2 regions of the Corynebacterium sp. NPDC104732 genome follow, and region 2 is predicted to be linked to the other one. Evidence: predicted binding sites of a transcription regulator. Region 2 holds the regulator's gene; the other holds the start of a gene.
The links. The regulator LexA, encoded in region 2, represses DNA repair genes until DNA is damaged. The targets are predictions, from matches to a motif close to CGAACANNTGTTCG.
Positions count from the first base shown of each region.

Region 1: the regulator LexA is predicted to act here: its motif matches at 1,933-1,946, upstream of ACZ6ZO_RS00475 (HNH endonuclease signature motif containing protein).

Region 1 covers NZ_JBVJNS010000001.1:96,885-101,298, forward strand. The annotation lists gene ACZ6ZO_RS00460 (SDR family NAD(P)-dependent oxidoreductase) at 1-878, shown strand, start outside; gene ACZ6ZO_RS00465 (GNAT family N-acetyltransferase) at 888-1,460, shown strand; gene ACZ6ZO_RS00470 (cupin domain-containing protein) at 1,463-1,876, opposite strand; gene ACZ6ZO_RS00475 (HNH endonuclease signature motif containing protein) at 1,991-3,391, shown strand; gene meaB (methylmalonyl Co-A mutase-associated GTPase MeaB) at 3,388-4,414, opposite strand, start outside.
Region 2 covers NZ_JBVJNS010000001.1:263,581-267,994, forward strand. The annotation lists gene hrpA (ATP-dependent RNA helicase HrpA) at 1-1,134, shown strand, start outside; gene nrdR (transcriptional regulator NrdR) at 1,141-1,596, opposite strand; gene ACZ6ZO_RS01285 (hypothetical protein) at 1,655-1,981, opposite strand; gene lexA (transcriptional repressor LexA) at 2,302-2,997, shown strand; gene ACZ6ZO_RS01295 (DeoR/GlpR family DNA-binding transcription regulator) at 3,250-4,029, shown strand; gene ACZ6ZO_RS01300 (carbohydrate kinase family protein) at 4,026-4,414, shown strand, end outside.

The DNA of each region.
Region 1 (4,414 bases), 170 kb from region 2:
TCGGTGACAGTGCAGACTGGCTGGACAGGCTCCACATCGTAGGCATTGACCTGCGAAACCCCGTCGCTGTGAGTGAGTTTGCGGCGTCGGTGGTCGCGGCGGGGCCTCTTGACATCCTCATTAACAATGCCGCGCAAACGGTGCGGCGCTCACCTGGCGCGTATTCCGGCTTGGTCGCAGCTGAATCCGCACCACTGGAAGGCCCGGCTAGCGAGGTCAAGGTGTTGTCCATAGGCGATACCGCCGCACTGCACCCGGCTGCCCTCACTGGCGGGACGAGCACCGCGCATGCCCAGGAGCTGGCGCTAGCGGCACTGTCAGGTGGCGCAGCGTCATTGGAGCGCATTGCCGACGGTACCGCTGTGGACGCCGGTGGCCTCATCCCAGATCTGGGTAGCGCCAACTCCTGGTCGGCCGTCGTTGGCGATGTGGATGCGCTTGAGCTGCTGGAGGTGCAGCTGTGCAACCAGACCGCCCCGTTCATCCTCGTGAACGAGCTGCGCCCCGCGCTGGAGGCCGCCACGGCCCGGCGAAAATACATCGTGAATGTGTCCGCGATGGAGGGAGTGTTCGGGCGGGGATACAAAGGCCCAGGACACCCGCACACCAACATGTCCAAAGCAGCGCTCAACATGCTCACGCGCACGGCAGCGGGGGAACTCTTTGAACACGGCATCCTCATGACGGCGGTGGATACCGGCTGGATCACCGACGAGCGCCCACACACCGTGAAAGAACGCCTCGCGCGGGAAGGATTTCACGCCCCACTTGATCTGGTAGATGGCGCCGCCCGCGTGTACGATCCGATCGTGCAAGGCGAACATGGCGTCGACCTCTACGGCTGCTTTCTAAAGGATTACCGCCCGCACCCGTGGTAGCCTGCGGTTATGATTCGTGAAGCTGAGCGTTCGGATATTCCTCACGTTGCGCGGTTGATGGCAGAGGTATTCGCGGACGATGCGGCATTTCGGAGCTACTTTCAAGGATGTGGTCCGGTAAACCGCGCCGGAGACATGGCCCCTATCTTCGAGCGCCAGTTGGCAGTGGAGTTTGTTCCCGAGGGCGTCGTGGACCTGTGCTTCGATGGCACGACACTCGTTGGCGCCGCTTGCTGGAATCTCCCAAACGACGACCACTGGTTCCACTTCCCTAGCTACGTCGCGATGTATGGTGGCGACGCTTATCGCATGCTGCTTCGCGACGCCCGCTCCATGTCCTACCACCCCACCGAACCGCACTGGTATCTCTACGCACTGGCGGTCTCTCCCGCAGCTCAGGGCAAAGGTGTCGGTTCGAGGCTGCTCAGGCACGGATTAGAGCGCGCTACAGGGCTGGTCTACTTGGAAGCGACCACCCCGGGATCGCAGCGGCTCTATGAGAGGTTCGGTTTCTCTGTAACACGGCAAATCCCCACCACTGACCCGCAGGTCACAGAGATGGGGATGGTACTGCGTCGATAAGCCTAGTGCTGCTCGTTCGGATCGTTGTCCGCGTCCTCCTTGGTGGCGTGGACGGTGCCTGGGAGGTGATCCGGGGCGGCGTAGATTGAGTAGACCTTCAGTGGCTCGTCGCCTTCGTTGACCACGTTGTGCCACTTGCCGGCCGGGACAAAGATAGCCCAGTCGTCCTCCACGACCTGATCAATGTCGAGGTTGTTTTCGTCGGCGCCGATCATCACATGACCCTTACCAGCCTCGACGCGGAGGAACTGGTCGTGATCATCGTGGACTTCAGCGCCAATCTCGCCACCGGCAGGGATGCTCATGACAGTCATCTGCAGGTGCTTGCCGGTCCAGAGGGTGTCACGGAAATTCTCGTTATCCGTGGTTGCCTTTTCGATATCCAGGACATAAGGGTTGGGGCCGTGGTCAGCCATGATTGAACTCCTTTGTTATTGGGTGCAGATGGTGCCCATTGTACTTAAACTTCATTCGAACAGGTGTGCTAGTTTTCTTCCGGTTGTGTCCGGCCCAATTTTTATAATGGGGCCATGAACACATTAGAGCAGGTCAAGCAAGGCTTCGTGGACGCGATAGCGGCGCAACGGGCAGCCTTTGACGTGCTCGAACATCATGCCATGGATGCTGAACAGTTGTGGCAGATTCTCGATCTTACGCGCGAACTAGAGCGACTCGCCCAACTTACTACCCTGTACGCCCTCCGGGAGCTAGTCAACGAACGCGAGGTTTTTCCGAGGACGGCAGGAGGGTCAAACAAACTCAGGCATGTCGGGAGGTTCTCCCGAGCCGAACTACGGAATTACCTACGCATCGCTGAGGACGTCTTTGAAAAGCCACCGTTTCTCGGTAGTCCCGACACCTCCCCGGCCGCGCACCCGCATACTGCACAAGGAATGCGTGAAGGGCTGTTCGGCGTCGAATCCGCTGTAGAAATATCCAAGACAATGGCGGCGTTGCCCGACGACATCACCGCCGAGGTCCGCGCCCATGTCGAAGCCATGATGGCAGGGTTCGCCACCGAGCTTGCTCCGGACGACCTCCGGTCGGCTGGCCAAAAAATCCTTCAAGGACTCGCCGCGGATTCTGAACCAGCCGACGACAACCGCCGCAAGCTTCGCGACGCCACACTGTCCCGCCAGGGCGCTGACCTGATGTCTAGCCTCTACGTCACTGCAACACCGGAGCTCCACGCCCTGCTGAGCAGGCTGTTCGCTGACTACGCTGGCCCCGGTGACCTGCTCCCGGCTGGAGAAAAAGACCACGATGACCGCTTCGCCGGGCAACGCCGTCACGACGCGCTTGTCGCAGCACTCAAATGCGCCCTGGGGCCGGGTGGAGCTATGACTCCCACCAGAGGATGCTCGACAGTCGTCGCCACCATGTCTATCGAACAGCTCGTCCACGCTGCAGGGCCCGTTGCGACAGACGTAGGCACTCTCCTGCCAATCCCCGACCTGATTAGGCTCGGAGCTGACAAAAACGCCTTTCTTGCCCTCCTAGAAGAAGGCACCGGCAACCTGATCGAACTCGGGAAATTCAAACGAACTGCAGACCTCCACGCCTACCTCGGACTCGTCGCAGCCCAAGGTGGTGACATGACGCCGGGCTCTCACCTGCCGGCAGCCATGTGCGAAATCCACCACATTTGCGCCTGGCGGTACGGCGGACGGTCAGCCGGCGACAATCTCACCTTCATCGGACACGCCACCCACCGAAACACCGACGATGCTCAGGAAGACCCCGACAAGTGGTGGACCTACTGTTCCAAAACAGGCCACCTGCTGTGGCGGCCCCCGAAACACATCGACCCGCACAGAACACCGCGCATCAATATCAGCCCCCACACCTGGTTTAACCCAGGACAGATGATGCGACTCTTCGGCGCGGCACCACCAGGAACTACCTGCCAGCACTGCGCCCAAGCAGCCTAGTCGCCAGTAGCTCCATCAAAGGCACGCAAGATCTCCTCCGCAGCCAGCGTAGGAGTAATCTCGCCGTGCCGTAGTTGCGTTTCCACGGATTCACGGGCTGCCACCACATCCGGGTTAGTGTTGAGACGCTGCAACAAGGTCTCATGCACCATCGACCACATCCAACCCACCTGTTGTTCCCGGCGACGATGCTCAAACTGACCGGACTCACGCATCACCTTGTGGTGCTCCTGAACGTGACCCCAGAACTCCTCGAGCCCTTCATGCTCCACAGCTGACATGGTGATTGTTGGTGGGTGCCACAAGGAATCCTCGGGACGCACCATCCGCATCGCAGCCGCCAGCTCGCGGGCAGCTCGCTTCGCCTGTTTCAGGTTCGGCCCGTCGGCCTTATTGATGGCCACGATCTCAGCCATCTCCAGCACGCCCTTCTTAATGCCCTGGAGCTGGTCTCCCGCGCCCGCGAGCGCAAGGAAACAGAACACATCCACCATCTGAGACACCGCCACCTCGGACTGGCCCACACCAACGGTCTCCACGATGATGATGTCAAATCCCGCGGCCTCGAACACCACCATAGATTCCCGCGTCGCCTTCGCCACACCTCCAAGGGTGCCGGCGGACGGCGACGGACGAATGAACGCATTGTCCTCGGCGGACAGCTTTGCCATCCGGGTTTTATCACCCAGGATGGAGCCACGAGTCTTTGTGGAAGAGGGGTCGATAGCCAAGACCGCTACCTTGTGGCCCTCCTTGATCAGCTTCATTCCCAGTGACTCGATCGTGGTGGATTTACCTACACCAGGAACACCGGTGAGGCCGACGCGGAGTGCGTTTCCGGAGTGCGGCAGCAGCTTGACCAGCAGCTCTTGTGCCAAAACGCGGTGTGCCGGGGCCGTAGATTCCAGCAGGGTCACTGCCCGCGCCATCTGGGTGCGATTCCCCGCCAGCACAGCCTCATACAGCTGGTCTACGTCGATGCGCCGACGGGCACGCTTAACTGCTTCCGGGGCAACCGCCATG
Region 2 (4,414 bases):
GATTTCGCGGCGCGGGCCCTTCCGGAGCTCAAGCCTCACTTTGGGGATCTGCTGCAGCAACTCGCCACGGTCTTGCGAGGATTTGGGGCGGCAGGAATTGATCCGAGCGATTTCGCATTAGACAAACTCCAACCGCACCTGCGTATCACCTACGCTGCGATTGACCGACGCGGGAAGATCGTCGACTCCGACAAATCTTTGGCGGCGCTCAAGAGCCGTAGTACGGAGAAAGTTAAGGCCTCCGTCAACAAGGCGGTACGACGTGGAAAGCAAGTGAGCGACACCGCGTTGACGTGGGATAACGACGCTCTTGGGAGCCTCCCTACAGAGGTAGTGACTAAGGTCGATGGTCAGGACATTGTGGCCTACCCTGCCTTAGTGGTGAGCTCGGATGGCGTTGCCGTGCATGCGCTACCAACCCAGGCGGAAGCCGACGCTGCGATGCTCACCGCCACCCTTGCTTTACTGCTCAAGGAGATTCCGACGCCAGGCAAGAACATGCTCAATGGTCTGCCACTGAAACAACGCGTGGGAGTAGAGCACTATCCGCACGGGAAAATGACCGGCCTGTTGGAGGACGCAAAGGTTGCGGCGGTGCGCGATCTGCTGCTGGCCCACGGCGGCCCCGTTCGTTCACCGGAGGCTTTTGCTGACCTGGTAACGAAGATCAAGCCGGACGTGCCCGGAAAAGTCCGTGCGACAGTGGTCACGCTGGCACCGGCGCTGGTGGATTATTTGGCGGTAAAAGATGAGCTAGACCAGTGGACTGGCGAGGCTATCGACGACATGCGAGAGCAGCTAGCGTTCTTGCTGCCGCAGCACGCCATTAGCATTCATGGGATGGACCATCTGCGTCACTTGCCCCGGTATCTGCGAGCGATGCTTATTCGTCTGGATGCGATGGACAGGGATCCCGACCGGGATGCGGATCTGCAGGATGAAGTCACTGCCTGCCAGGACTTGCTGAAGCAGAAGCTCCGTAGTTTGCCTCGAGGCAGGGAAAAGACTGCTGCAGTCAAGGATATTAATTGGCAGCTGCAGGAGTTGCGGGTTAGCTTGTTCGCTCAGCAACTGGGAACCGCGCATTCGGTGTCGGTGCGCCGGATCGAGAAGGCGATCGCTAAGTTACGGTAGCGGGAGCTAAGCGTTTCGGGCTCGACGACGCATGAGACGAATTTCGGACTCAAAATCGTCTGCGCTTTCGAAGGACTTATACACCGAGGCGAAGCGCAGGTAGGCCACCTCGTCCAGTTCTCGGAGCGGTTCCAAGATGGCTAGGCCAATGTCGTTAGCGTTGATTTGACTGCTGCCGTGGCTGCGTACCGACTCTTCTACTTCTTGAGCTAGTCGCTTAAGGGCATCGTCGGACACGTCGCGTCCCTGGCATGCTCGTCTCACACCAGTGATGACTTTTTCACGACTAAACGGTTCCGTCACACCGTTTCGCTTAACAACCAAGAGCACCGCCTTTTCTACGGTGGTGAACCGGCCCTCGCATTGAGAGCATTCTCTTCTACGCCGAATTGCGGCGCCGCCATCGATGACGCGGGAATCAATCACGCGGGATGTCGTGTGATGGCAAAAAGGACAGTACATAGGATCAGGTACGCTCCGGGCAATAGTCGTGGCGGGAACGTTTCTGATTCTAGTGCCCTTACTTCACATTCATGGAAGCGAAGTGCGTGGTGCCCGTGGCTGGCGTTACTACGTCATCAGCCGGATCTACCGCCAGCATTCCAATCACAGCGGTGAGCCCTAAGACCGCGCCCATTGCTAGCTGCCCAAGAGCAAACCGACGCGGGGAAGCGCTGCGCCGAGTGCTAGTCACTCCCTGTGGCGGTAGCACGCGCCCTTGAACAACGCGAGTATGGCTCGCTGTAAACCGGGAATCTCCCCCATTCCAGGTTGCCGCAGGAGGTACTACCGCGTGAGACGCGAAGCTGTTGTGAGCGTAAGAGCGTGGAGTGCTGACGGTGGTCATCGGGTCTACCTTCCTTTCTTAGTGGACTGGTTGTGCACTCTAGGAGATCGTGCCGACACGGCAGCCCTCCCTCGAAGCATTTTCATAGCCCACATGTTCGAAATTCGTTGCTATGTTCGATTTGTAGCACGATCATTTTCGAATGTCTAGCGTTGGCCCACATTTTCGAAAGAAATTTTTCTCAACACTCGAAAATTAATATGACACCACGTGTTTTAGCTGGTACTGTGTTTGGCAACAACACAGCCACTACCATTATTCGAAAACACCAACGTCCGTTCCTAAGTTAATTTTCGAACAAGCACCATAAGGGACTTACCATGTCACCAGCTAAGAAAAATTCGCCACAGCCGAAGCTCACCGAACGCCAGCGACGAATCCTAGAAGTTATCCGCGATGCCGTGGTACTTCGGGGCTACCCTCCGAGCATTCGCGAGATTGGCGACGCCGTAGATCTGCAGTCCACCTCCTCTGTGGCATATCAGCTACGCCAGCTTGAGGAAAAAGGCTTCTTGCGCCGAGACCCCAACAAGCCACGCGCGGTAGATGTCCGCCACCTACCGGAGGTCACTAAGTCAAAGGCCGGTCCAAAGCCTGGGCGAAAGAAGCAAGTGGAAACCCCGGCCCCTTCGGAGGCGGTAGCTACCAACTTCATCCCGGTTGTGGGCAGCATTGCCGCCGGCAATCCCATTCTTGCCGAGCAGAACATCGAGGAGTACTACCCGCTGCCCGCCGACATTGTTGGCGACGGCGAGCTGTTTATGCTGCAAGTGGTCGGCGAATCCATGCGAGATGCAGGCATCCTCAACGGAGACTGGGTTGTTGTCCGTTCCCAACCAGTTGCAGAGGAGGGTGAATTTGTTGCAGCCATGATCGACGGCGAGGCAACGGTCAAAGAGTTCCACTCAGACTCCACTGGTGTCTGGCTCCTTCCCCACAACGATGCCTTCTCCCCAATCCCTGCCGAGCATGCGGAAATCATGGGAAAGGTGGTCTCCGTCCTGCGCAAGTTGTAGCTAGGGGCCTGCTATGGGGTAACCACAACCAGGCATTGTTTCCATTACAAAACTTTCCTCTTCCCAAATCGGGGGTAGTTTCGGTAGCTTTTGCGACACATTTTGTTTGCTTTGCCCGATCGGACACCAACTTTGTGGGATACTGGACTGGATTTATTCAGATACTCTGCAACAACAGTGACTCCAGTTATAACCGAATGCTGGGGTCACGTTTTAGTGTGGTACACCGCTGCTTTATCCCTAGGAGTATGAATGTACGCAGAAGAACGCCGCCGCCAGATTGCGTCCCTCACCGCTATTGAAGGCCGCGTCAATGTCACCGACCTGGCGCAACGTTTCGATGTCACCGCCGAGACGGTACGACGCGACCTCGCCGTACTCGCTCACGAAGGAATCATCCACCGCGTCCACGGTGGTGCAGTAGCCACCCAAAGCTTCCTCACCACCGAGTTCACCCTTGACACGCGTTCAAAGTCCGCCTCTGGCGCCAAAAGCGCTATTGCTCGAGGGGCGCTGGAGTTCCTTCCAGATCGGCACGGTGGTATTTTCCTCGATGCTGGCACAACGGTCGCGGCATTGGCAGATATGTTGGCTGAAGATCCACAGGCGCACCACTGGTCCATCGTTACCAACTGCCTGTCTATCGCACTGAGCTTGGCTAACGCCGGACTAGACGAGGTACAGCTGCTGGGAGGCACGGTCCGCGCTATCACCCAGGCGGTAGTCGGCGATACCGCACTACGCACCTTGGCCCTGATGCGTGCGGAAGTCGCGTTCATCGGCACCAATGCTCTCACCCTGGACCACGGTCTGTCCACCGCCGATTCCCAGGAGGCCGCGGTGAAGCGCGCCATGATCACCAATGCTCAGAAGGTGGTCGTGCTGTGTGACTCCACCAAGCTCGGCAATGACTACCTGGTGAGCTTCGCCGGGATCGACGACATCGACGTGGTAGTCACTGATGCGGACGCCCCAGAATCCATCGTCGAAGCCCTGCGCGAACGCGAGATCCAGGTAGTTATCGCATCATGATCCTTAACGTCGCAACCACGCCCGAGCTGTTCCGCACCTCACGGCTGTCCGAGGAACTGTCCTGGGAGCACACCAACGCCCTGTCCGAAGTAGCCGTGGTACCAGCAGGCGGCGGGGTCAATGTGGCCCAAATGCTCTACTGCGCAGGCCAGGATACCCGCGTGCTGGTCCCAGCTCCCGAGGTCAGTCAATTCATCCGCATGCTCTCGCTGCAGGGGCTTCCCTACGAGATTGTTGACGTCCCCGGCCCTATCCCCGTGCGATACCTCATCGATTCGCCCGCCGGTCGCCAGCTGCAGTTTGTTGACCCTCCCATGGAACTGAAAGTGTCGGAACTGGCGATCCTGCGGGATATGTGCGTAGCGGCGGCAGAAACCGCCGAATG